Regions from separate parts of the Streptomyces sp. NPDC057743 genome, predicted to be linked through region 3. Evidence: riboswitches for the same ligand, from Rfam matches in the RefSeq annotation. Region 3 holds a riboswitch; each other region holds the start of a gene.
The links. Region 3 has a riboswitch for cobalamin ahead of ACFVFQ_RS24245 (ribonucleoside-diphosphate reductase subunit alpha). Riboswitches for the same ligand answer to the same signal wherever they lie in the genome.
Positions count from the first base shown of each region.

Region 1: linked by a shared signal. The riboswitch ahead of ACFVFQ_RS35120 (CbtB-domain containing protein) and the one ahead of ACFVFQ_RS24245 (ribonucleoside-diphosphate reductase subunit alpha) in region 3 are both predicted to bind cobalamin.
Region 2: linked by a shared signal. The riboswitch ahead of ACFVFQ_RS02300 (cobalamin biosynthesis protein) and the one ahead of ACFVFQ_RS24245 (ribonucleoside-diphosphate reductase subunit alpha) in region 3 are both predicted to bind cobalamin.

Region 1 is NZ_JBHVJX010000052.1:21,524-29,341, forward strand. Features, by position in the region: gene alaS (alanine--tRNA ligase) at 1-920, shown strand, start outside; cobalamin riboswitch at 1,022-1,170, shown strand; gene ACFVFQ_RS35120 (CbtB-domain containing protein) at 1,207-1,428, shown strand; gene ACFVFQ_RS35125 (CbtA family protein) at 1,450-2,202, shown strand; gene ACFVFQ_RS35130 (histidine phosphatase family protein) at 2,287-2,868, opposite strand; gene ACFVFQ_RS35135 (hypothetical protein) at 2,980-3,414, opposite strand; gene ACFVFQ_RS35140 (heavy metal-binding domain-containing protein) at 3,496-4,332, opposite strand; gene ACFVFQ_RS35145 (heavy metal-binding domain-containing protein) at 4,517-5,422, opposite strand; gene ACFVFQ_RS35150 (hypothetical protein) at 6,523-6,657, opposite strand; gene ACFVFQ_RS35155 (asparagine synthase-related protein) at 7,023-7,818, shown strand, end outside.
Region 2 is NZ_JBHVJX010000002.1:54,038-61,855, reverse strand. Features, by position in the region: gene ACFVFQ_RS02320 (cobyrinate a,c-diamide synthase) at 1-1,006, opposite strand, end outside; gene cobO (cob(I)yrinic acid a,c-diamide adenosyltransferase) at 1,014-1,613, opposite strand; gene ACFVFQ_RS02310 (putative cobaltochelatase) at 1,613-3,826, opposite strand; gene ACFVFQ_RS02305 (cobyric acid synthase) at 3,900-5,450, opposite strand; gene ACFVFQ_RS02300 (cobalamin biosynthesis protein) at 5,447-6,418, opposite strand; cobalamin riboswitch at 6,548-6,683, opposite strand; gene ACFVFQ_RS02295 (hypothetical protein) at 7,031-7,270, opposite strand; gene ACFVFQ_RS02290 (anion permease) at 7,320-7,818, opposite strand, start outside.
Region 3 is NZ_JBHVJX010000021.1:124,099-131,916, forward strand. Features, by position in the region: gene ACFVFQ_RS24235 (transglycosylase domain-containing protein) at 1-1,851, opposite strand, end outside; gene ACFVFQ_RS24240 (ribonucleotide-diphosphate reductase subunit beta) at 2,003-3,061, opposite strand; gene ACFVFQ_RS24245 (ribonucleoside-diphosphate reductase subunit alpha) at 3,061-5,466, opposite strand; cobalamin riboswitch at 5,630-5,791, opposite strand; gene ACFVFQ_RS24250 (GNAT family N-acetyltransferase) at 5,884-6,393, opposite strand; gene ACFVFQ_RS24255 (Uma2 family endonuclease) at 6,556-7,206, shown strand; gene mctP (monocarboxylate uptake permease MctP) at 7,219-7,818, opposite strand, start outside.

The DNA.
Region 1 (7,818 bases), on a different contig from region 3:
CCCATGTCCTGCACGCGGCGCTGCGCGAGATCCTCGGCCCGACGGCCCTCCAGGCCGGCTCCTACAACCGGCCCGGCTATCTGCGCCTGGACTTCCCCTGGCGCGGCGCCCTCTCCCCCACCGTCCGCAGCGAGATCGAGGAGGCCGCCAACCGGGCGCTGCGCAGGGATCTGCCGGTGGGCGTGCGGTGGATGACGCTGCCCGAGGCCAAGGAGATCGGCGCGCTCGCCCTGTTCGACGAGACGTACGGGGAGCAGGTGCGGGTGGTCGAGATCGGCGGCGCCTGGTCGCGCGAGCTGTGCGGCGGCACCCATGTCGAGCACGCCGCGCAGATCGGCACGGTCGCGCTGACCGGCGAGTCCTCGGTCGGCGCCGGGATGCGACGGCTGGAGGCGGCGGTGGGCATCGAGGGCTTCGCCTATCTGGCCCGCGAACGCGATCTGGTCTCGCGGATCGCCGAGCAACTGGGGGCGCCGCGCGCGGAGTTGCCCGAGAAGATCGGTGGCCTGCTGGACCGGTTGAAGGCCGCAGACCGCGAGAACGCCCGGCTGAAGGCCCAGGCCACCGCGGCGCGGGCCGCGGAGCTGGCCGCCACCGGCGTGGACGCGGGCGGCACCCTGGTCGTCACCGCCAGCGCGCAGGGCCCGGCCGCCGATGCGCGCGCCCTGGCCCTGGCCGTCCGCGACCGGCTCCCGGCGGACCGCCCCGGCCTGGCGGCGGTCGCCGGCGACGACGGCGCCCTCGTACTCGCCCTCAACGGTGCCGCCACGGCCGCCGGGTTGAACGCCTCCGCCGTGGTCAAGCAGTTGTTGGACGGCCGCGGCGGCGGCTCCAAGGAGGTCGCGCAGGGCGGCGGGGTGCCCGCCGAGCGACTGCGCCACCTCCTGGCAGAACTGCCGCATCTCGTCGGGCGGGGGTGAGCGGCGGCGGGGCCGGCCGGCGGTTACTCGGGTCGCCGGCCGGCCCACCGCCCGGCGCGAGAGGAAGATCACGCCCAGCGATCCGCATCTTGGCCATGCACCTGCCACGCGGTATCGTCGGCGCGATTATTGACGACGGCATGACGGAAGCCGGTGGGAATCCGGCACGGTCGCGCCACTGTGAGCGGGACGGTCCAGCGCGTTGGGCGTCCCGTGAGTCAGACCCGCAGCCGTCGCCCTGTGCACCACCGAGATGGGACGCGAACTCCCAGAAGGAGGCCCCGCCATGGCGCAGTCCGTCGCCCAGCCGACCGTCGACTCCCCCGCGGTACCCACCACACTCCCGCTCAAGGCGATTGCCCCCTGGGCGCTCTTCTTCGGCATCCTGATGCTGGTCCTGCTCTACTTCGTCGGCGCCGAGCAGGGCGCCACCTCCGTCTTCAACGGCACGGACATCCACGAGTGGGTGCACGACGGCCGCCACCTGCTCGGCTTCCCCTGCCACTGACGCGAGGGACGCCGCACGCCCATGAACTCCACAACGGTCCGAAACCTCCTCGTCCGTGGCATGCTCGCCGGCCTCGCAGCCGGCGTGCTCGCGCTGGTCGTCGCCTCTCTCCTCGGTGAGCCGAACGTCGACAGCGCGATCCGGTTCGAGGCCGCCCACTCCCACGAACACGAGCCGGAAGTCATCTCCCGCTCCCTCCAATCCACCGCCGGCCTCGCCACGGGCGTACTGGTCTACGGGGTCGCCTTCGGCGGCATCGCCAGCCTCGCCTTCTCCTTCGCGCTCGGCCGCGTCGGCCGCTTCGGCCCCCGGGCGACCGCGCTGCTGCTGTCCGGCTGCGCGCTGCTCGCCGTGTACGTGGTGCCGTTCCTGAAGTACCCGGCCAATCCGCCGTCCGTCGGCGAACCCGACACCATCGGCAAACGCACCGCCCTGTACTTCCTGATGATGCTGCTCAGCGTGTTGCTGGCGCTGGCGGCCACCATCCTGGGCAAGCGCCTGGCACCGAGGTGGGGCGCCTGGAACGCGACCGTCGTCGCGGTGGTGGCCTTCGCCGTCGTGATCGGTGTGGCCTATGCCGTCCTGCCGGCCGTCAACGAGGTGCCGACGGGCTTCCCGGCCACCCTGCTGTGGCGGTTCCGTCTCTCCGCCCTGGCCATCCAGACCGTGTTGTGGGGTGGATTCGGCCTGCTCTTCGGGGGGTTGGCGGAGCGGCTGCTGCGCCCGCGGGCCGAGGCCGCTACCGCCGGCCGAGCGGTCCCCGTCGAGAACTGACGCCCGCGCCAGGAGAATTGCCGCCCGTGACGCACACGCGTGGGAGGGCCCACGGAACCTCCGAGGCCCTTCCACGCGTCTGCGTTACGAGGGCAGGGGCAACGACTGGCCGAGCCGCAGGTTCCAGCGGCCGGCCCGGCCGCTGAGTTCGGTGGCCGTCAACGGGGGTACGTCCAGCCGCCAGAAGGCCGGCGCGGGCAGGCCGAGGACGCGTACGACCGCCGCCCGCACCACCTCGGGCTCGACGACGGCGAGCGTGCGGCCGTCCGCGGGCAGCGCGTCCAGCCAGCGCGCCACGCGTCCGCACAGGTCCTGTACCGACTCGCCGCCATGGGGCGCGCAGGTCGGGTCGGCGAGCCAACGGCCCACGGCCTCCGGTTCGGCGGCCCCCACCTCGTCAAGGGTTCGGCCCGTCCAGCGACCCACGTCGAGACCGTGCAACTCGGCCGCGTCCGCGCCTTCGAGGCCGAGCGCGGCGGCCGTCTGACGGCAGCGCGCGCTCGGGGAGGTGAGCACCCGGGCGGCCCGGGGCAGCGATCCGGCGGCTGAACGGGCCCTGGCGGCCCCGCTGTCGTCGAGAGCGTCACCCTCGTCACCGGCAACAAAACGGGCCTGCCGCAGTGACCGGCTCATCGCGGGCGAGACGAGGGTGACACGACGGGTCACGGGGCTGCCTCCTGGTGGGGTGCGGGGTGCGGTGCGGGGTGCGGTGCGGGGATCGCGGGTGCCGCGAAGCCGCTCGGCGGAGACCCGTCGACACGCGCCGACACGCTGGGGTCACCCGCCCAACAGCAGCCGCTCCAGCGCCGCCCGGGCCCGGGCGTCGGACTCGGCACGGCTGGCGAGGGCCGCGGCCAGCTCCCGCACCCACTCGTCCAGGGCCACCGGGCGCCGGGAGAGGATCACTCCCCGCACCTCCCGGCACACCTCGCCGCTCGGGCGGCCGCCGGAGAGGTTCAGCACCAGGCGCTGCTCGCCCAGCGCGACGTCCAGGCACACCACCTTGCCTTCCCGGCCGGCCAGTCGATCGGCCATGCCGCGCTTGCGCTCGATCGCCACCGACCCCGGCGGCAGCGCGTCCGCCAGCGTCCCGGTGAGCACCTGGGCGTACACCTCCAGATCGGCGGCGTCCCGGCGCAGTGCGGCGGCGAGCAGCTCGACGGAGGCGGGATCGCCGCCGGGCTCGGGCGGCACGGGGAGGTGGGAGGACATCGACAGCGGCCTTTCGTTTCGGTCTGGGTCCAACGGATCGCGTGCGCCCGGGTCTTGCGACCCCGGCCCATCGGACGGGCCCTACCCGTCCAGGCTCAGCACCATCGTCGGACGTTCGATGACGTGGTCTTCGCGCAGCGGTCGCACGGCCGTGCCGATGGCGAAGAACTCGGTGGTGTGCCCGCCCCAGCGGTGGTTGTGGGAGTTGAGCTGCACCCCGACGATGCCCTCGGCATGCAGCTCCTCCGCCTCCCGCTGCATCCGCTCCATCGCCAACTCCCGGGCGTCGTAGAGCGCCTGGGTGAACGGCTCGATCTCCACGTTCTTGCCGATGTTGGAGAACATCGAACCGAGCTTCTGGTGGGCGATGTGGTACACGCAGGTGCCCATCACCATGCCCAGCGGGGCGTACCCGGCGCGGACCAGGGTCCAGAAGTCCTGTCCGCTCAGGTCCGAGGTGAACGGCTGTCCCTTGGCGTTGCGCCAGCTACCGTTGCCGCCGGGCGCGGGCGCGTCCGCCTTGACCGCGGTGCCGATCGCGATGAACTCGGCGATGTCGTTGCCGAACTCCCGCGCCTCGACGGAGAGTCGCACGCCCACGATGCCATCGGCGCCGAGCTGTGCCGCCTCGGCCTCCATCCGGGTCATGGCCAACTCCCGGGCGTGGTACATGGCCTGGCTCAACGTCGTGAGCTCCTGGTTCTTTCCCCAGCGGCCGAGCTGGATGCCCACGTGGTAGATCGAACTGCCCAGTACCAGGCCGAGCGGTCGGAACCCCGCCTCGCGCACGAGCAGGAACTCGTTGACCGACAGGTCACTGGTGAAGAGCGAGCCCCCCGGCCGGCCGGGCTGGAGTTCGGCCAGCCGCCGCATCGCATCGGCCGGTACGCCCTGGGCTGTCGGGTCGGTGGCGGTCATCAGCGGTCCCCCTCGGGAAAGTGTCTGGTGGTGAGGTGATGATGGGCGGTTGGCGCCGAGCGCACGGTGACGGGTGCGTGGTGAGGGCGGCGGACGGGCGTGGCCGTTGCGTTGGCGGGCACGTCGTCCGCGCTGGCGGGCACGTCGTCCGCGTTGAGGAGCACATCGTCGCGTGGCGTCGCCGTCATGTGGAGCGCGCACGGCGCCGGTTGGGGTCCAGCGGCATCACGGTCAGGGTGCGCGGCTGCACCTCCCGGCGAACGGTGAAGGCGGCTATCGAGGTGCCTACGAGGGTGACCTCGGCGACGTGGTCCTTCTGGTCGGAGTCGTTGTTGCGCCGGCGCGCCCGGACGCAGTCCTCGCGCCAGACCCGCATGCGGTTGTCGCCCAGCACCACGCCGTCCGCTCCCGCATGCCATGCCTGCTCACCGATCCGTTGGCGGGCGTCATGACGGGTCAGCGCGACCAACTCGCTCCAGCCGATGACCTCTTGGTTGCCGGCCGCGAACCAGTTCTGCCGCCGGGTGGTCCAGTCGTCGTGCCGCGAGCCGATGGCGAGCCCCACCAGGAGGTCTACCGGCACCCACCCCGCGTCGATCAGCTTGGCGAAGCCCTGGCCGTCCAGGTGCGTGGTGAAGGGGCGCTTCGGCCGCACGTCCCCTTGTGCCCGGACGGCGGTGCCGATCACCTGGAATTCGAAGCAGTGGGGCGCGGAGGGGAACGGTGCCATCGTCAGGTCCGCGGCCACCACCCCGTCCCCGCCCAACGCCGTGCACTCCGCCGTCATCCGCGCAAGCGCCGCATGGCGCGCCGCCATCAGCACATCGACCAGCGCCTTGGAGGCGGCACCCTGCCCCGAGACGGCCACCGGCGCCGGCCCGGAACCGCGCCCGGACCAGCCCGCGGACCGGTAACCGCAGTCGTAGTAGCGCCAGTTGGTCCCGCCGCCCGCCACGCGGTACACGGCCGAGCCCAGCACCTGCCCGACCGGCTCGAAGCCGACCGATCTGAGCGCGGCGAACTCCCCCGTGGACAACGCCGAGGACCACGTCCCGCTGCGCCGCGCCTCGGCCATACGCGCCGCAGCCACCGGTGGCAACCCACCGCCGGCAGACCACTCCCCGCTCATGGACACCCCCTCCAACTCCCCGGGCACGAGCCCTAGGAAAGCGAGTCTAGGGCGAGGGTCTGACAACGGAGGGTGCAGGGAGGGCGGAACGCGCGGACGGGGAGCGCCAGTTGCCAGACATCCCGACGCTGCCTGGCGTCCACCGAGAACGTTTACGGCACGGCATTCGCCTCGAACACAGGCACTCAATCAGCTGTGCGACGCCCAGTTATTCGAAGTCTCGTAGCCTCCGATAAGCGCCCAGCGCACACGTGACCACCCCCGCAAAACGCAGCCACCGAAGCGCTTTGCGCGAACAGTCGAGCGAGTCAAATGCCGCCCCGAAACAACGAGTTCGCGCCTGCCCGTGGCGCAAAGGGTGCGGGCGGCGTTCGAGCGCCGGGAGCGTTTTCGGGCTACCCGCCAGCCGCGATTTCAATGAACCCCCAACGAAATCCGGACTTTTCACCTTGCTCGCGCTTGAAGGCACCGCTTCCTTTAACGGGACCTCACGAGTTCACCCGAGCGGCCTCGACCCGACGAGACCATTAAGCTTCGGTGAATTCTCCGAACCCTTTTCGGGACGCCGGGGCGATGTCGGCCGCCGACCAGCACTAGAGGGCCCCGACGCTGAGCGAAAGGAAACCCGACCCGTCGGTTCAAGTGTCGGATGCGATAGGGGTGTGCGATAGGGATTTTCGGCCGAGCGCGGCTGGAACGTGCGCGCGGGCGGGGAAGTTGGCAAACGGAGAGGGGCGACATCGGGCCGGGGGCCGGCATCACTCCGCGGGCCCCAGCAGGGCGTTGACCTGGGACAGAGCTCACGACATACACACGGAAGGGCAGCCTCCCGCTCCCGACCGCGGCGCGGTGCGTCACCGCATCGCGCGCGCCCGGGAGTTGAAGGCCGCTTTTACTTCCACCCCGTAGGGAACGCGGGGAAGAGAGTTGTCGAGCGATGCCCGGCCCCGCGCCGAGGACTTCCGTCGGCCCGCTCCCTCGCACAAGAAAGCGAGGGAATGGTCCGATGCGGGGCCGGGTACGATCTCTTTCCGGCAATCAGCCAGAGGTCACTACCGCGACTACTTGGCCTTCTTGAAGCCGATGGTCGTCGCGTCCTTCTTGGTGTGGATGGTGCCGTCGGTGTCCTTGTTGAACTGACCGACCTTGGCGGCGGCCGGCGGCATGTAACGCTCGGGAAGCTGCTTCTTGGACATGACCTTCTCCTATCCATCTCGGTGGAATCCGAAGTGGCGCCGGTTCATGTAAGCGGCTTCCCACCGGGGTGTCTACTCGCGTATAGCAACTCAAGCCAATACAAGGCGCTTTCTTACCTACGGTAATAGCTACGGCGGGTCGCGGTCGGCCTCGTACGGGCGGATGTGCGGCGCGGCGGAACACGCAAACCGATAACTCCCGCTGCGCAGCACGGACTTGACGCCTAGGGGTGGCATAGGGGGTGCACTTCCGGCGCCAGGTCGCCCGGCCCGAGGGGCGCGGGGGCGAACTCCCATCCATCCGTTCCGTCACGCCAGTCATGGCGCGATCTCAACTGTGTGCAGTTGCGCGATCTCCATCAGTGATGGACGGTGCTGCGGCGGCCGCGCCTGGCGGCGCGGAGGTCGCCCTGATACCTGGTGGTGAGGCATTGCAATCCCCCAACGACAACAACCTCGTGGTCTTCCCGGACTCCCCGGGCGGAGCCTGGGCCCACCGCCAAGTCGCGGCAGTGGCACCGCAGATGGTGCGCCATGCTTCCGGGCGGCCGTGGTTGGCCGGCTCGTGGGACGCGGCGGACCTGGTGGTGGCGGACGCGGGCCCGGTGCGCGTCGCGGTGTTCGGCACGGTCTCCGTCACGTCGGAGCGGCTGGCCACGCTCATCTCCCCGGTGCGCGCCCTGCCGGACCTTGACCGGCTGGCCCGCCAACTGCCCGGCAGCGCGCATCTGCTGGCGTCGGTCGACGGCCAGGTACGGTTCCAGGGGACCGTCACCGGGTCCCGTTGCGTCTTCACCGCCTGCCTGGACGAGGTGCCGATCGCCGGTGACCGGGCCGACGTGTTGGCCGGGATCATCGGTGCGGAGCCGGACGAGGAGCTGCTCGCGGCGAGCGTGACGTCCGGGATGTTCTTCGCGCCGCTGAGCGAACGCAGTTGGTGGCGCGGCGTGGAGCAGGTACCGGCGGACTCCTATCTGGCGTTGCCCGGCAACGGCGCGGCGCGCACGGTGCGTTGGTGGCAACCGCCGGAGCCGCAGCTGTCCCTGACGCAGGGGGTCGATCAGGTGCGCGAGCGGCTGCGGGAGGCGGTGGCGCTGCGGCAGCCCCGGCAGGGCAGGCTGTCGGCGGACCTGTCGGGCGGCATGGACTCCACATCGCTGT
Region 2 (7,818 bases), on a different contig from region 3:
GCTCCGCCACCGCCGCCCGCAGCGGTGCGTTCGCCGACAGCTCCGGCGCGTACACCTCGGGGAAGCCGCCGCCGATCACCAACCCCCGGGTGCCCGGCGGCAGTTGCTCGTCCCGCAGCGGATCGAACGGCACCACCTCGGCCCCCGCCGCGGTCAGCAGCTCCGCGTGCTCGGCGTAGCTGAAGGTGAACGCGGGCCCGCCGGCCACGGCCACCACCGGCCGCCCGGACCCGGTGGCCCCGCCGGTCGCCACCTCGGCCCCCGCCGCCAGCGCCTGGGCCGGGTCCCACGGCAGGTCCGGCAGCTCCGGCACGCTCCGGGCCAGCGCCAACAGCGCCTCAAGGTCGCAGCCCGCGCGCACCTGCGCGGCCAACTCCCGTACCGATGCGACCGCCTCGGCCCGCCGCTCCGCGACCGGCACCAACCCCAGGTGCCGGGACGGCGTGCCGGCCCGCTCGGTGCGGTGCAGCGCCCCGAGCACCGGCACCCCGGAGGACTCCATGGCGTCCCGCAGCAGCTCCTCGTGCCGGTCCGAACCGACCTTGTTGAGGATCACCCCGGCCAGCCGGACCTCCGGGTCCCACGACGCGAAGCCGTGCACCAGCGCCGCCACCGACCGGGACTGCGAGGAGGCGTCCACCACCAGCACCACCGGCGCCCGCAACACCTTCGCCACCTGCGCGGTGGACGACAACTCTCCCCTCCCGGACGCCCCGTCGAACAGCCCCATCACGCCCTCGACCAGCGCCAGATCGGCGCCCGCCGCCCCGTGCAGGAACAGCGGCGCGATCTGGTCCGGGCCGCACAGAAAGGCGTCCAGGTTGCGACCGGGCCGGCCGGTGGCCAGCGCGTGATAGCCCGGATCGATGTAGTCGGGCCCCACCTTGTGCGGGGACACCACGAGACCGGCCTCGGCGAACGCCGCCATCAGACCGGTCGCCACCGTGGTCTTCCCGGCGCCGGACGACGGCGCCGCGATCACCAACCGGGGGACGCCCCCACTCATCGTGCACTCACCATTCGATGCCCCGCTGGCCCTTCTGGCCCGTGTCCATCGGGTGCTTCACCTTCGTCATCTCCGTCACCAGGTCCGCGACGTCCAGCAGCGCCTGCGGCGCGCCCCGCCCGGTGATCACCACGTGCTGCGTCCCGGGCCGGTCGCGCAGCACCGACACCACCTCGTCGACGTCCACCCAGCCCCACTTCAGCGGGTAGGCGAACTCGTCCAGCACCAGCACCCGGTACGTCTCGGCCGCCAGGTCCCGCTTGACCTGCTCCCAACCCTCCCGGGCCGCCTCCTCGTTGCTGAACTGGGAGTCGCGCTGCACCCAGGACCAGCCCTCGCCCATCTTGTGCCAGGCGACGGTGCCGCCCTCCCCGGAGTCGCCGAGCACCTTCAGCGCCCGCTCCTCGCCGACCTTCCACTTCGCCGACTTCACGAACTGGAACACCCCGATCGGCCAGCCCTGGTTCCAGGCGCGCAGCGCCAGCCCGAACGCGGCGGTCGACTTGCCCTTGCCCTCACCGGTGTGCACCAGCACCAGCGGACGGTTACGGCGCTGGCGGGTGGTGAGCCCGTCCTCGGGTACGACGGACGGCTGTCCCTGCGGCATTACGCGGCCTTCCTGTTGTGACGATCCGATCCCCGGTCCGCGCCGGCGCTGCCGCCGCGAACGGGCCTGCCCTGCACGGTCCGTACGAGCGCGGAGACGCTGTCCGCGCGCAGTTCGTCGAGGGTGACGGCGGTCCCGCCCAGCTCCCGGGCCAACTCCCCGGCCAGCCCCAGCCGCACCGGCCCCGCCTCGCAGTCCACCACCACCGACGCGGTCCCCTCGGCGGCCAACAGCCCGGCCGCCCGGTGGGCGCGCCCCAGAGGCCCGCCCGTCGCCCGACCACCACCCCCGGCCGAGGCGCTTCGCGCCGTCCCTCCGGATGCCCCGGTGGCCCGTCCATCGGTCACCACCACGACCAGCGGCCGGCGGGACGGATCCCGCATCCGCTCCACCCGCAGCACCTCATGGGCCCGCAACAGCCCCTCCGCCAGCGGCGTCCGGCCGCCCGTCGGCAGCCGCTCCAGCCGGGCCGCGCCCGCCTCCACCGACGACGTCGGCGGCAGCGCCAACTCGGCGCCGGAACCCCGGAAGGTGATCATCCCGATCTTGTCGCGCCGCTGGTACGCGTCGAGCAGCAGCGACAGCACCGCCCCCTTGACCGCGCCCATCCGCTTCCGCGCTGCCATCGACCCGGAGGCGTCCACCACGAACAGCACGAGATTGCCCTCGCGCCCCTCGCGCACCGCCTCCCGCAGATCGTCCCGGCGCACCACCAGGCCGGGCCCGCGCCGGCCGCGCGCCCACTGGTGCGGCGCCGCGGCCTGCACCGTCGCCGCCAAGTGCAGCTTGCCCAGGGCGCCTTGGGGGCGCCGGGCACCGGTCGTCCGGCCGTGCGCGGTCCGCGCCCGGGACCGCCGGCCGTCCGCGCCCTCGCCCAGCCCCGGCACGTCCAGCCGCCGGGTGCGGAACGGCTCGGCGGCGCCCACCGCGGCCTGCTCCCGGCCCGGCCCGGCCGCGGGCTCGCCCGCCGGCTCCCGCTCCGACTCCTCGGGCCGCGCCGGGTGCTCGGGCTCCTGCTGCCGCGGCACGTCGGGCCCCGGCGCGTCGCCCGGCCGCTCCCCGGACTCCTGCGGCGGCACCCCACCGGGGCCACCGTCGGGACCGCCCTCGGGCCCGCCGCCCGGGCCATCCGGGCCGTCGTCCGGACCCTCCGGCTCCGGCTCCGGCTCCGGATCGTCGTCCGTCCCGCCGGACTCCTCCAACACCTCGTCCAGCTTGTCCTCGTCGAGCCCGGGCGCGTCGAACGGGGCCCGCCGGCGCCGGTGCGGCAGCGCCAGCAGCGCCGCCTGACGGACGTCCTCCGGCAGCACCTCGGTCCGCCCCGCCCAGGCCGCCAGCGCGCTCGCGGTGCGGGCCATCACGATGTCCGCCCGCATCCCGTCCACCTCGAACGCCGCGCAGGCCGCCGCGATCTGCCGCAGCGCCTTGTCGCCGAGCGTCACCGACGGCAGCAACTCCCGCGCGTGTGCAATCCGTTCGCGCAAGCGCAGCTCCTCGGCCGCCCAGCGCGCAGCGAAGCCCGCCGGGTCGTCGTCGTACGCCAGCCGGCGGCGGACCACCTCGACCCGCTGCTCCGGGTCCCGGGACGCGGCGACCTCCACGGTCAGCCCGAACCGGTCCAGCAACTGCGGCCGCAGCTCGCCCTCTTCGGGGTTCATCGTCCCGACGAGCAGGAAGCGGGCGGCGTGCCGCACGGAGACGCCCTCGCGCTCCACGTAGGAGGCGCCCATGGCGGCGGCGTCCAACAAGAGGTCCACCAGGTGGTCATGGAGGAGGTTGACCTCGTCGACGTAGAGCACGCCGCGGTGGGCGTCCGCCAACAGGCCCGGCTCGAACGCCTTCACGCCCTCCGACAGCGCCCGCTCGATGTCCAGCGCGCCGACCAGGCGGTCCTCGGAGGCGCCGACCGGCAGCTCGACCATCCGCGTCGGCCGCTCGGCGGCGTCGGCCGCGCCGTGCGGCCCGTCGGGGCAGCCCGGGTCCGGTGCGGCCGGCGCACAGGAGAACCGGCAGCCGGCGACCACGTCCACCGCCGGCATCAGCTCCGCCAGCCCGCGCACCATCGTCGACTTCGCGGTGCCCTTCTCGCCCCGCACCAACACCCCGCCGATGGCCGGCGAGATGGCGTTCAGCAGGAGCCCCAGCCGCATGTCGTCCATGCCGACGACCGCGGTGAACGGGTACTGCCGGGTCGGGTTCTGCGTCGTTGTCATGCCTTAAGTCCTCCGCCTCGCCGGCTGCGCTCCTGAAGTGTTCCCCGCCGTTCCCGCCCCGTGTGCCCCCAGCTCATGGCGCCCCCGGAGGCACGAACGGCAGCCCCTCCGGCACCCCTTCCTCGATCAGCCGCAGCAGCGCCCCGGTGTCCGCGTGCTCCTCGATCAGGTCGCCCAGCCGGTCCAACTGCTCCTCGCGCAGCGCGCCGAAGCGGGTGTCCGGCGCCGGCACGAAGCGCCGACCGGCCGCCCGCGCCACCTCCCGCAGGAACGCCCGCCGGAAACCGTCGCTCTCCAGGGAGCCGTGCCAGTGCGTGCCCCACACGGCGCCCACCCGGCAGCCGTCCAGGTCCCTCCCCTGACCGTCGGACATGAACGCCGCGTCCCCGCCCAGGACTTGGGCCACCCCGTGGTGGATCTCGTAGCCCTCCACCGGCTCGCTGAGCGCCACGCCGGACGGCCGTGCGAGGGTCTTCTCCACCGCGAAACGGACCCGGACCGGCAGCAGCCCCAGCCCGTCGACCGCCCCGGCCCGCGACTCGACGTCGTCCTCGATGCGCTCGCCGAGCATCTGGTAGCCGCCGCAGATGCCCAGCACCGGACGGCCCTCGGCGGCCCGCCGGGCCACCGCGTCGGCCAGCCCGCGCTCGCGCAGCCACGCCAGCGCCCGGACCGTCCCGCGGGTTCCCGGCAGCACCACCAGGTCCGCGTCGACCAGTTCCTCGGGCCGGTCCACGAACCGCACCACCACGCCCGGTTCGGCGGCCAGCGCGTCCACGTCCGTGAAGTTGGACATCAGCGGCACCGCGGGGACCGCGACCCGCAGGACGTCCTCGCCCGCCGGCGGCGCCACCACCGACTCCCGCACGGCCCCGCGCAGCGAGACGCGCAGGCCGTCCTCCTCGTCGATGCCCAGCCCGTGCGCGAACGGCAGCACGCCGTAGGTCGCCCGCCCGGTCAGCCCGCGCAGCATCTCCAACCCCGGCTCCAGCAGCGTCACATCGCCCCGGAACTTGTTGACGAGATAGCCGGCGACCAGCGCCTGGTCCTCCTTGGACAGCAGCGCGATGGTCCCGAAGAACGACGCGAAGACCCCGCCGCGGTCGATGTCGCCGACCACCACGACCGGGATCCGCGCCGCCCGGGCCAGGCCCATGTTGACCAGGTCGGTGCGGCGCAGATTGATCTCGGCGGGGCTGCCCGCGCCCTCGCAGATCACCGCGTCATGGGTGCGCCGCAGCTCCGCCAGACAGTCGGTCACGGTGCCGAGCAACTGCTCCTGCCGGCCCGCGTGGTAGCCACGCGCGCTCAACTCGCCCACCGGCTTGCCCAACAGCACCACCTGGCTGCTGCGGTCGCTGCCCGGCTTGAGCAGCACCGGGTTCATCAGCGCGGTCGGCTCCACCCGGGCCGCGGCCGCCTGCATCGCCTGCGCCCGGCCGATCTCCGCGCCCTGTCGGGTCACGAACGAATTCAGCGACATGTTCTGCGCCTTGAACGGCGCCACCTTGACGCCCTGCCGCACCAACCAGCGGCAGATGCCGGCCGTCACCACGCTCTTGCCGGCGTCGGACGTCGTCCCGGCCACCAGCAGCCCACCGGCCGTCTTCCCGCGCCCGTTCACCGGGGCACCCTCCCGTTCACCCGGCGGCGCCGCACGGCATCCGCCGCCAGCCGTCCCGCCACCGTCACACCCAGCGCCAACGCGCTCACCCGCCGGGAGAGCCGCACCGCCCGCTCCACGTCGGAGACCTTCGGGGGCCGCGCCCCGCCGTTGAGCACCGGCCGGTGCTCCACCCGTCCGCCGTACGCCAGCGTGCCGCCCAGCCGGACGCCCAGCGCACCGGCGAACGAGGCTTCCACCGGGCCCGCGTTGGGGCTCGGATGGGCCCCGCCGTCCGCCCGCCAGGCCCGCAGCGCACCGCGCCGATCCGGTCCGGCGAGGACCGTCAGCGCCGCGGTCAGCCGGGAGCCGGGCCAGCCGGCGAGGTCGTCGAGCCGGGCCGCGGCCCAGCCGAACCGCCGGTAGCGCGGCGACTTGTGACCCACCATCGCGTCCAGGGTGTTCACCGCACGGAACGCCACCAGTCCGGGCACCCCGCCCAGCGCGCCCCACACCAGGGCGCCCACCACCGCGTCCGAGGTGTTCTCGGCGACCGACTCCACCACCGCACGGGCCATCTGCGGCCCGTCCAACGCCTGCGGGTCGCGCCCACACAGATGCGGCAACCGCTCCCGCGCCACGTCCAGATCACCGACGTCCAGCGCACCGCCCACGGCGCGCGCCTCCCGGCCCAACGAGGTGCCGCCCAGCACCGCCCACACCGCGGCCGCGGTCAACGCGGCCCGGGCGCCCGGACGGTGGCGCACGGCGCGCGCCAACAGCGCGGCGCCGGCGGCCGCGCCACCCGCGCACACCACCGCGTGCGCCGCCCCGTAACCACGGTGGTCGCGCCACAGTCGACGTTCGAGGGCGCCCGCGGCCCGGCCGAACGCGGCCACCGGATGGCCGCGCCGCGGATCCGCCGCGATCAGGTCACCGAGGAAGCCGAGGGCCGCGCCGCACGCGTATGTCGCGTGTTCGCCGCGCACCGGATCAGGCCGCCGTCAGACACCGAACGGGCCCTGCGGCAGCGGGCGATGAGGCTCTCGATGGGCAGCCAGGCATGGTGGTATGTCCTCACTCAGGGTCCTCGCCCTGGCTCGACGCGACGGCGACCAGAGTCTCCTGGCTCCCGGATCGGCGCGACCCCCGGCCTTCCCGCCCGTACGTGGCGTACGGGCCGTGGCCCTCGTCGGAGGAGCGCTCCCCGGTGACAGTGGCGGGACCGCGCCGGATTCGCACCGGACTTCCTCTGCTGTCGCCGATTGGCCCCGGCAGTCCACCACGCCCCGCGACGCCCGTCAACTCGCCCTTGACCTGCGACGCAGCCCCACCGGCTGTCCTGTGTCCAAGACCACAGGGCAGCCGCCGGCGCCCACCCGCCACCCCACCGCGCCCCTCCTGCAAACCCGCGCGCCGCCCGCCCCGAACGCCGCCCGGCGGAACGGGCCTTCGCGACGGCCGACGGCCCGGCAGCCCGCCGGCTTGGCCGGTCTACCGGTCTACCGCACCCCACGCCAACGGGGCGCCCGGCGGCCGCGGCTGGTGCCGCGCCCTCCGGACGCCCCGTCCACTGCTACCGGCCCGCGGCCGGCCAACTGTCAGGCGGCGACGATCAGATAGATCCCGTACGCCACCGCCACCGCGCAGAGTGCGAACGCCGCCAGCGCCCCGGCGCGTGCCCCCGCGCCCGGTGCCGTGGAGGCCGCCGCCGCGTCGCCGTCCGCGGCCGGCTTACGGGAGGTGCCCACGATGCCGACGGTGAACAGGCCCACGATTCCCACCGTCACCGCGAGCGTGACGCCGAAGACCTGGCCGAGAGCCGCCCAGTCGATGTGCATTGCGTAGTCCTTTGGTCCTTGGGTCAGTTCGGTTGCTGCGGCCGGGCGGTCAGGAGGAGGCCGTCGCGGGCTGGGCGGGGGCGGCGGCGTCCCGCTGCGAGGGCACGGCGAGCGCGTCCGCCTCGGAGGCCGCCGGGGCGAGGGTGCCCGCCGGGGGCGGCGAGACGGTCTGGAGCGCGGTGGTGACGACGCCCGCCGGCTCCACCGCCGGACCCTCGTTGACGTTGGTGTGGTCGATCGGCTTGCGCCGGGAGGCGGCCCAGATGCCGCCGCAGATCGCCAGCGCCAGGACGGTCACCGTCGTGATGCCCCAGGTGCCCTGGTCGGCGAGGAACGCGGCGCCGGCGGAGACCAGGCCGGCGGCCGGCAGGGTCAGCCCCCAGGCCACGACCATCCGGCCGGCCGTGGACCAGCGCACCACGCCGCCCTTGCGGCCGAGCCCGGAGCCCATCACGGAGCCGGAGCAGACCTGGGTGGTGGAGAGCGCGAAGCCGAGGTGGGAGGAGGCCAGGATGGTGGCCGCGGCGCCGGTCTGGGCGGCGAAGCCC
Region 3 (7,818 bases):
CTGGGGTGCGCCCGGCTTGTTCCGGAACAGTGTGATCGCCGTGGTCGGTTCGGCGCCGTCCGCCTCCTTGGGGGCGCGGTCGGCGCGGACCCCGGCGCCGGGGGCGACCTTCGACGACGGGCCCCAGGCGTCGGCCGGCGGCGGGGTGCCCACGAACCACGCCGACTTCATCCGGTCCCCGGACTCGGTGGCCCCGGCCGCGACCGGCTGCCGCGCCGACTCGCCGCCCACCGGACTCAGCGCGCGCCAGCCCAGCCCCTCCAGCGTGGCGGTCATCTCCTGCGCCACCGCCGGGGCGAGCACCTGCTGCGGCTCGCCGCGCGCGAAGCCGGCAACGCCCTTGCCCTGGTGGGACATGCGGGTCACCGCGTACGGCTCGGCATGCTGGCCGCCGTTGGCGAACGTGGTGTACGCGCTGGCCAGCCGGATCGCGCTGGGCGCCGAGGTGCCCAGCGGGAAGGTCTGCTCCAGTTGCGCCAGGCTCTCCTTGTGCAGCCCGGCGCGCAGCACCAGGTCCCGGATGCGGGCAAGCCCCAGCTTCTTGCCGGCCTGGACGAACGGGGCGCTCTCGCCGCGCATCAGGGCGCCGCGCAACTCCTCGGCGCCGCCGGCGGATTCCGCCGGGCGCGGCTGGTCCCCGTACTGCTCGGCCTCCTGCTGGAGGGCGGTGGCCAGGACGAACGGCTTGAAGGCGGAGCCGGCCGGGACCGCGGAGGTGTCCGCGTTGTTGACGAAGTGCTTGGTGGCGTCGGCCCCGCCGTAGAGCGCGACGATGGCGCCGTCACCGGGGCGCACCGAGGCCGCGCCGAATTCCGCGTAGCTGTCCTCGGCGCGCTTCTTCGGGTCGAGGTTCTTCTTGCGGACGTCGGCGACCGCCTTCTCCAGTTGGCGGGTGCGCCGTTTGTCGAAGGTGGTGTGGATGCGGTAACCGCCGCGGGCGAGGTCCTTGTCGGTCAGCCCGGTCGCGCTCTTGACGAACTTGTTGGCGACGTCGACGAGATAGCCGATCTGGCCGGCCTGGCTGGTGGGTTTGGTCACCGGGCGCGGCTCGGGGAAGGTGCGGTACTGCGCCCTTTCCTGCTTGCTCATCGCGCCGGTGGCGACCAGCCGGTCGAGTATCCACTTCCAACGCGCCACCGCCCGCGCGTGGTTGGCCTTGCTCAGTCCCGGGTCGTACTGTTCCGAGCCCTTCAACAGGGCCGCCAGCAGGGCCCCTTGGCTGGGATTGAGATCCTTGGCGTCGATGCCGTAATAGGCGTGCGCGGCCGCCTGTATTCCGTTCGAACCGCGGCCGAACCAGCTGGTGTTGAGATATCCCCGCAGGATCTCGTCCTTGGACTTCCGGTTGTTGACCTTCAGCGCGATGATGAATTCCTTCACCTTGCGGGTGGCGGTCTGGTCCGGCGAGAGATAGGTGTTCTTCACATACTGCTGGGTGATGGTCGAACCGCCCTGGGTGTCCCCGCCGGAGACCATGTTCACCGCGGCCCGGGCGATTCCGGTGAGCGAGACCCCGTGGTCCTGGTAGAAGGTGGCGTTCTCCGCCGCTATCACCGCGTTCCGGACGTGCTTGGGCACCTTGTCGAGGGCGATGTTCTGGCGGTTGACGGCGCCGACACTGACCATCTGGCTGCCGTCCGCCCAGTAGTAGACGGTGGCCTCCTGGGCGGCCAGCGCGTTCTCGTTGGGAATGTCGATCTTCACATACACGACCGCGAACAGCCCCGCGAGGCAGAGCAGGACGAACCCGCCCGACCCCAGCCAGAGCCGCCAGGACGGCAGCCAACGGCGCACTCCCGTACGGCCCTTGCGGGGATAGTCGATGTATCGGCGTCTTTTCCTTCCCTCCATGCATGCGTAGATGCGGTGGGCAGGACTCCGGTTGCCGCTCCGGCCGCCCGCTAATCGAACGCTCACATTCGGCGGGCGGCCCCGGGAAGACCGGACGGCCGGACGGCGGGGCAGGCCGCCGTCCGGCCGTCGGACAGTCAGTCGACCAGGATCAGAAGTCGTCGTCGAACGAGACCGAGCCCTCGACGGCGACCTGGTAGGCCGAGGCACGCCGCTCGAAGAAGTTGGTCAGCTCCTGGACGTTCTGCAACTCCATGAAGGAGAACGGGTTCTCCGAGCCGTAGACGGCCGGGAAGCCCAGGCGGCGCAGCCGCTGGTCGGCGACGCACTGGAGGTACTCGCGCATCGACGCGGTGTTCATCCCCGGCAGGCCCTCGCCGCACAGGTCGCGGGCGAACTGGAGCTCGGCCTCGACGGCCTCCTTGAGCATGTCGGTGACCTCCTGCTCCAACTTGTCGTCGAAGAGGTCGGGCTCCTCCTGGCGGACCGTGTCCACCACGGAGAACGCGAAGTCCATGTGCATCGACTCGTCGCGGAACACCCAGTTGGTGCCGGTGGCCAGGCCGTGCAGCAGGCCGCGCGACCGGAACCAGTAGACGTAGGCGAACGCGCCGTAGAAGAACAGGCCCTCGATGCAGGCCGCGAAGCAGATGAGGTTGAGCAGGAAGCGACGGCGGTCGGCCTTCGTCTCCAGCTGCCCGATCTCCTCGACGTGGTCCATCCACGTGAAGCAGAACTGGGCCTTCTCCCGGATGGACGGGATGTTCTCCACCGCGGCGAAGGCGGCGGCCCGGTCCTCCGGGTCGGGGAGGTAGGTGTCCAGCAGGGTCAGGTAGAACTGGACGTGCACCGCCTCCTCGAAGAGCTGACGGCTCAAGTACAGCCGCGCCTCGGGGGAGTTGATGTGCTTGTAGAGCGTCAGCACCAGGTTGTTGGCGACGATCGAGTCGCCGGTGGCGAAGAAGGCCACCAGACGGCCGATGAGGTGCTGCTCGCCGGGGGAGAGCTTGGCGAGGTCGGCGACGTCGGAGTGGAGGTCGACCTCCTCCACGGTCCAGGTGTTCTTGATCGCGTCCCGGTACCGGTCGTAGAAGTCCGGGTACCGCATGGGGCGCAGGGTCAGCTCGAAGCCCGGGTCGAGGAGGTTCTTCTTGCCGTCGGTGGTGGCGGTGTGCGCGGCCGCGGCGTTCGTTTCGGGTGCGGTGGTCATTACTGGCATGCCTCGCAGGACTCGGGGTTTTCCAGGGAGCAGGCGACCGCCTCGGGGTCGGTCACCGGCAGTTGGGCGGGGACGGACGCGGCGCGGGCCGACTGGGCGATCCGGGTCGCCGGCCGCGAGCGCAGGTAGTACGTGGTCTTGATCCCGCGCTTCCAGGCGTAGGCGTACATCGAGCTGAGCTTGCCGATGGTCGGCGACGCCATGAAGAGGTTGAGCGACTGGCTCTGGTCCAGGTAGGGCGTGCGGTCCGCGGCCATGTCGATCAGGGCGCGCTGGGGGATCTCCCAGGCGGTGCGGTAGCGGTTCCGGACGTCGGCAGGGATCCAGGACAGCTCCTGGATCGAGCCGTTGGCCTCGCGCAGCGCGTCCCGGGTCCGCGCGTCCCACAGGCCCAGCTCCTTGAGCTCCTCGATCAGGTACGTGTTGACCTGGAGGAACTCGCCGGAGAGCGTCTCGCGCTTGAAGAGGTTGGAGACCTGCGGCTCGATGCACTCGTAGACGCCGGCGATCGAGGCGATGGTGGCGGTCGGCGCGATCGCCAGCAGCAGCGAGTTGCGCATGCCGGTCCGCGCGATCCGGGCACGCAGCGCCGCCCAGCGGTCCGCCCAACGCACCTCGGCGTTGGGGTAGTGGTCCGGGTGCAGCACCCCGCGGGCGGTCCGGGTCGCGGCCCAGTTCGGGTGCGCGCCGTGCCGCTCGGCGAGGTCGGCGGACGCCTCGTAGGCGGCGAGCATGATCCGCTCGGAAATACGGGTCGACAGCTCCCGGGCCTCGGCCGAGTCGAACGGCAGCCGCAGCCGGAAGAAGACGTCCTGAAGGCCCATCAGGCCCAGACCGACCGGCCGCCAGCGGGAGTTGGAGGCGGCGGCCTGCTCGGTCGGGTAGAAGTTGATGTCCACGACCCGGTCGAGGAAGGTCACGGCGGTGCGGACGGTGGCGTCCAGCCGCTCCCAGTCCATCTGGCCGTCCTCGCCCAGGTGCGCGGCGAGGTTGACCGACCCCAGGTTGCAGACCGCGGTCTCGCCGTCGTCGGTCACCTCCAGGATCTCGGTGCACAGGTTGGAGGAGTGCACGACCCGGCCGGGCTCGGCGGTCTGGTTGGCGGTGCGGTTGGCGGCGTCCTTGAACGTCATCCAGCCGTTGCCGGTCTGCGCCAGGGTGCGCATCATCCGGGAGTACAGCACCCGGGCCGGCACCTGCTTGAGGGCCTTGCCCGCGGCCTCCGCGGCCCGGTAGGCGGCGTCGAACTCGTCGCCCCACAGGTCGACCAGCTCGGGCACGTCCGCGGGGGAGAACAGCGACCAGTTGGCGTCCGCCTCGACCCGGCGCATGAACTCGTCGGGGATCCAGTGCGCGATGTTGAGGTTGTGGGTCCGGCGGGCCTCCTCGCCGGTGTTGTCCCGCAGCTCCAGGAATTCCTCGATGTCGGCGTGCCAGGACTCCAGGTAGACGCAGGCCGCGCCCTTGCGACGACCGCCCTGGTTGACCGCCGCGACCGACGCGTCCAGGGTGCGCAGGAACGGCACGATGCCGTTGGAGTGCCCGTTGGTGCCGCGGATCAGCGAACCGCGGGCGCGGATGCGGGAGTACGACAGCCCGATGCCGCCGGCGTGCTTGGAGAGCCGGGCCACCTGGTGGTAGCGGTCGTAGATGGAGTCCAGCTCGTCCAGCGGGGAGTCCAGCAGGTAGCAGGAGGACATCTGCGGGTGCCGGGTACCGGAGTTGAACAGCGTGGGGGAGGACGGCAGGTAGGAGAGCGTGCTGGTCATCCGGTACAGCTCGGCGACATCCGCCAGCGCCCGCTCGGAGGTGTCCTCGGCCAGGCCGCAGGCCACCCGCAGCAGGAAGTGCTGGGGCGTCTCGACCACGTTGCGGGTGGTGGGGTGGCGCAGCAGGTAGCGCGACTGGAGGGTGCGCAGCCCGAAGTACCCGAAGCGGTCGTCAGCGCCGGCGGCCAACGCCCCGTCCACCAGGGCGTCCAGCCGCTCGGCGTGCGCGGCGACGAACTCCGCGGTGGCGTCCGCGATCAGCCCCTCCCGGTGGCCGACCGCGATCGAGGCGGAGAAGGACGTGGCGCCCTGGCCGGCAGCCTCCTCGGCGATGGCGAGGGTGAGCAGGCGCGCGGCCAGCTTGGAGTACTGCGGCTCGTCGCCGATCAGCCCGGCCGCGGCCTCGGTGGCCAGGGACCGCAACTCGGCCGCGTCGGAGCCGGGATGGCGGCCGCGGAGCGCGGCGGCGGCCACCTTGCCCGGGTCGGTGGCGGTCAGGTCCGCGGTCAGCTCGGTCAGCGTGCGCAGCAGGGCGACGCCCGGGCCGTCTTCGGCCACGGGAGGCGCGGCCACCGCGGGCTGCACGACCTCGGCGTCTGACGCGGGCTCCGTTGGCGCGATGGTCACCTGATGCTCTCCCTCACTCGGCGGGGGGCCGGAGGGCGCAGCAGGGGCGGTGCGCGGGCAGGCAAGAGGGCACCCCGCGGCGAACCGGGGGTGCGCGGGCCGGCCGCGCTCCGTCCACCAACCCATCCCTCGGGGCCCGGACGTCTCGACGCCGCACCAGTGGCGGTGCGGACGTACCATCGGCAGGTCTTCGGACTCGTGAGCGCGTAAGACCGCCAGAAACTGGCCGTGTCCTGCGCTCTCATACCGTTGCGGGACAGTTCCGGATTCGCACCGGATTCCCCTGCGACGACAGCGAGGACGAGCATACATCTTGTGTTGCTCCCCGCGCGCAGCCCCACATCTTGTGTCGCACCTCATGTGGTCCCTGCGCGGGTGCGAACGGCCGCACCGCCTTGCGGGGCCGGAAACAAGCCGTCAGGTCAGCTCCCGGGCAAACGCCCACAGGCGCAGGCCCGGCACCGGCTCCCAGTCCCGCCCGGCCGCCCGCGCGAACCCCAGCCGCCGGTAGAGCCGGTGCGCCGGCAGCAGGTGCCGCTGGCTCGACAGCACCATGGCGCGCAGCCCGAGCCCCCGGGCCCGCTCAAGGCAGGCCCGCACCAGCGCCTCGCCGACGCCGTGCCCGCGCCCCTCATCGCGGACCGCCAGCATCCGGAACTCGCCCTCGCCGGGCCCGGCCAACTCCGCGTACGGACTGCCGTACGCGGCGAATGTCACAGCACCCACAACCGCGCCGTCCGCCTCGTTCTTCCCGTCAACGGCCACCCATATCTCGGCGTGTTCGGCCCGGTGCGCCACCCGCCGCAGCACCGCCGCATACGGGTCGTCCGCCCCGCTGAGCAACCCGTCGGCCAGGTACACCTGGACCACCAACTCCCCGACCGTCTCGAACTCCGCCTGGCGTATGGGCCTGATCGTGATGTCCATGGGGTCAGTGTGGCGGGGGCAACCGGGTTGTGGGGAAGGGGTGTTGGCGCGCGGCGGTGACTGTCAGTGCCCGCCGCTATGGTCGAGAGCAGTAGTCGCACGGCTCCCGCCGTCCGGCTCCGATCGCCCCGTTCCGCCTGACCGTTGGAAGGAGGAGGTTCCATGACCCCGCCCGCCGATCGGCTGCCGCGCACGTCCCCCGAGCACTTCGAGGAGATCGCCCGGATACACGCCCGCGAAGAGGAGGGCGCGTGGCTTGAGTTGATCGGCGGGACGGTGCGGCCCAAGGCGAGAATGGACGGCGGCCGCGGCCTGGCCGTGGAGTGGCTGACCCGCGGTGCCCTCGCGCAGCGCCCCGAGCTCTGGTTCCACCCGGGGCAGGGCATAACGGGCGGGCGGTGCCGCGACGATCGGCTCCGGGTGGACGGTGTGCTCGCCCCCAGCGAAGCCTTCGTCGGTCAGGGCGAATGGGCCGATCCGGCGCCGGTGTTGATGGCCGTGGAGGTCACCTCGTACGAGCCGGAGACCGACCGATGCGCGCGAGCGGTGAAGCCGGCGGTGTACGCGGCCACAGGCATCCCGGTCTCGCTGCTGATCGACCGGGAGGCGGGCGAACTGGTCGTCCGCAGCCGGCCGCAGAGGGCGGGGTATGCCGAGCGGCGCACCGTGCCGTTCGGTGCGCGGCTGCGCCTCCCGCCGCCCGTGGGCCTGGAGCTCGACTCCCGACGACTGAGGGCGGCGGCGCCCTCGCCGCGGGAGTGCCCACCACGCCCGCGGGCCGCCGGGTATCCGGGGATATCCGACGGCCCGTAGGGGATTTCGGGGTCAGTGCCCGCCCGGCGCCCCCGCCGTGGCCGGCGGCAGGTCGGCCGTGACGCCCTCGTCGCCGACGTCGGCGGTGTAGTCGCCGGGGGCGGTCTCGTCGACGCCCTCGGGGGCCTTGAGGGCCTTCAGGACGAGGGTGAGCACGACCGTCACCAGCACGTTGAGCACGAAGGCGGTGAGGCCGATGTAGCCGATCTCGCCGATGCCGGGGATCTGCGCGCTGGAGCCGCCGAAGTGCTTCTGGGTCGGGCTGGCCACGCCGTACGCGGCCAGGGTGCCGTAGAGCATGCCGATCGCCCAACCGGCCAGCAGCGCCCAGCGGTGGAACCAGCGGGTGAACAGCCCGCCCACCAGCGCCGGCATGGTCTGGAGGATCCAGATGCCGCCCAGCAGTTGGAAGTTGATGGCGACGGTCTTGTCCATGGTCAGGACGAAGACCAGGGCGCCGACCTTGACCAGGAGGGAGACCAGCTTGGCCACCTTGTGTTCCTGCTCGGGCGTGGCGGTGGGCTTCAGGAAGTCCTTGTAGACGTTCCGGGTGAAGAGGTTGGCGGCGGCGATCGACATGATCGCGGCGGGCACCAGCGCGCCGATGCCGAT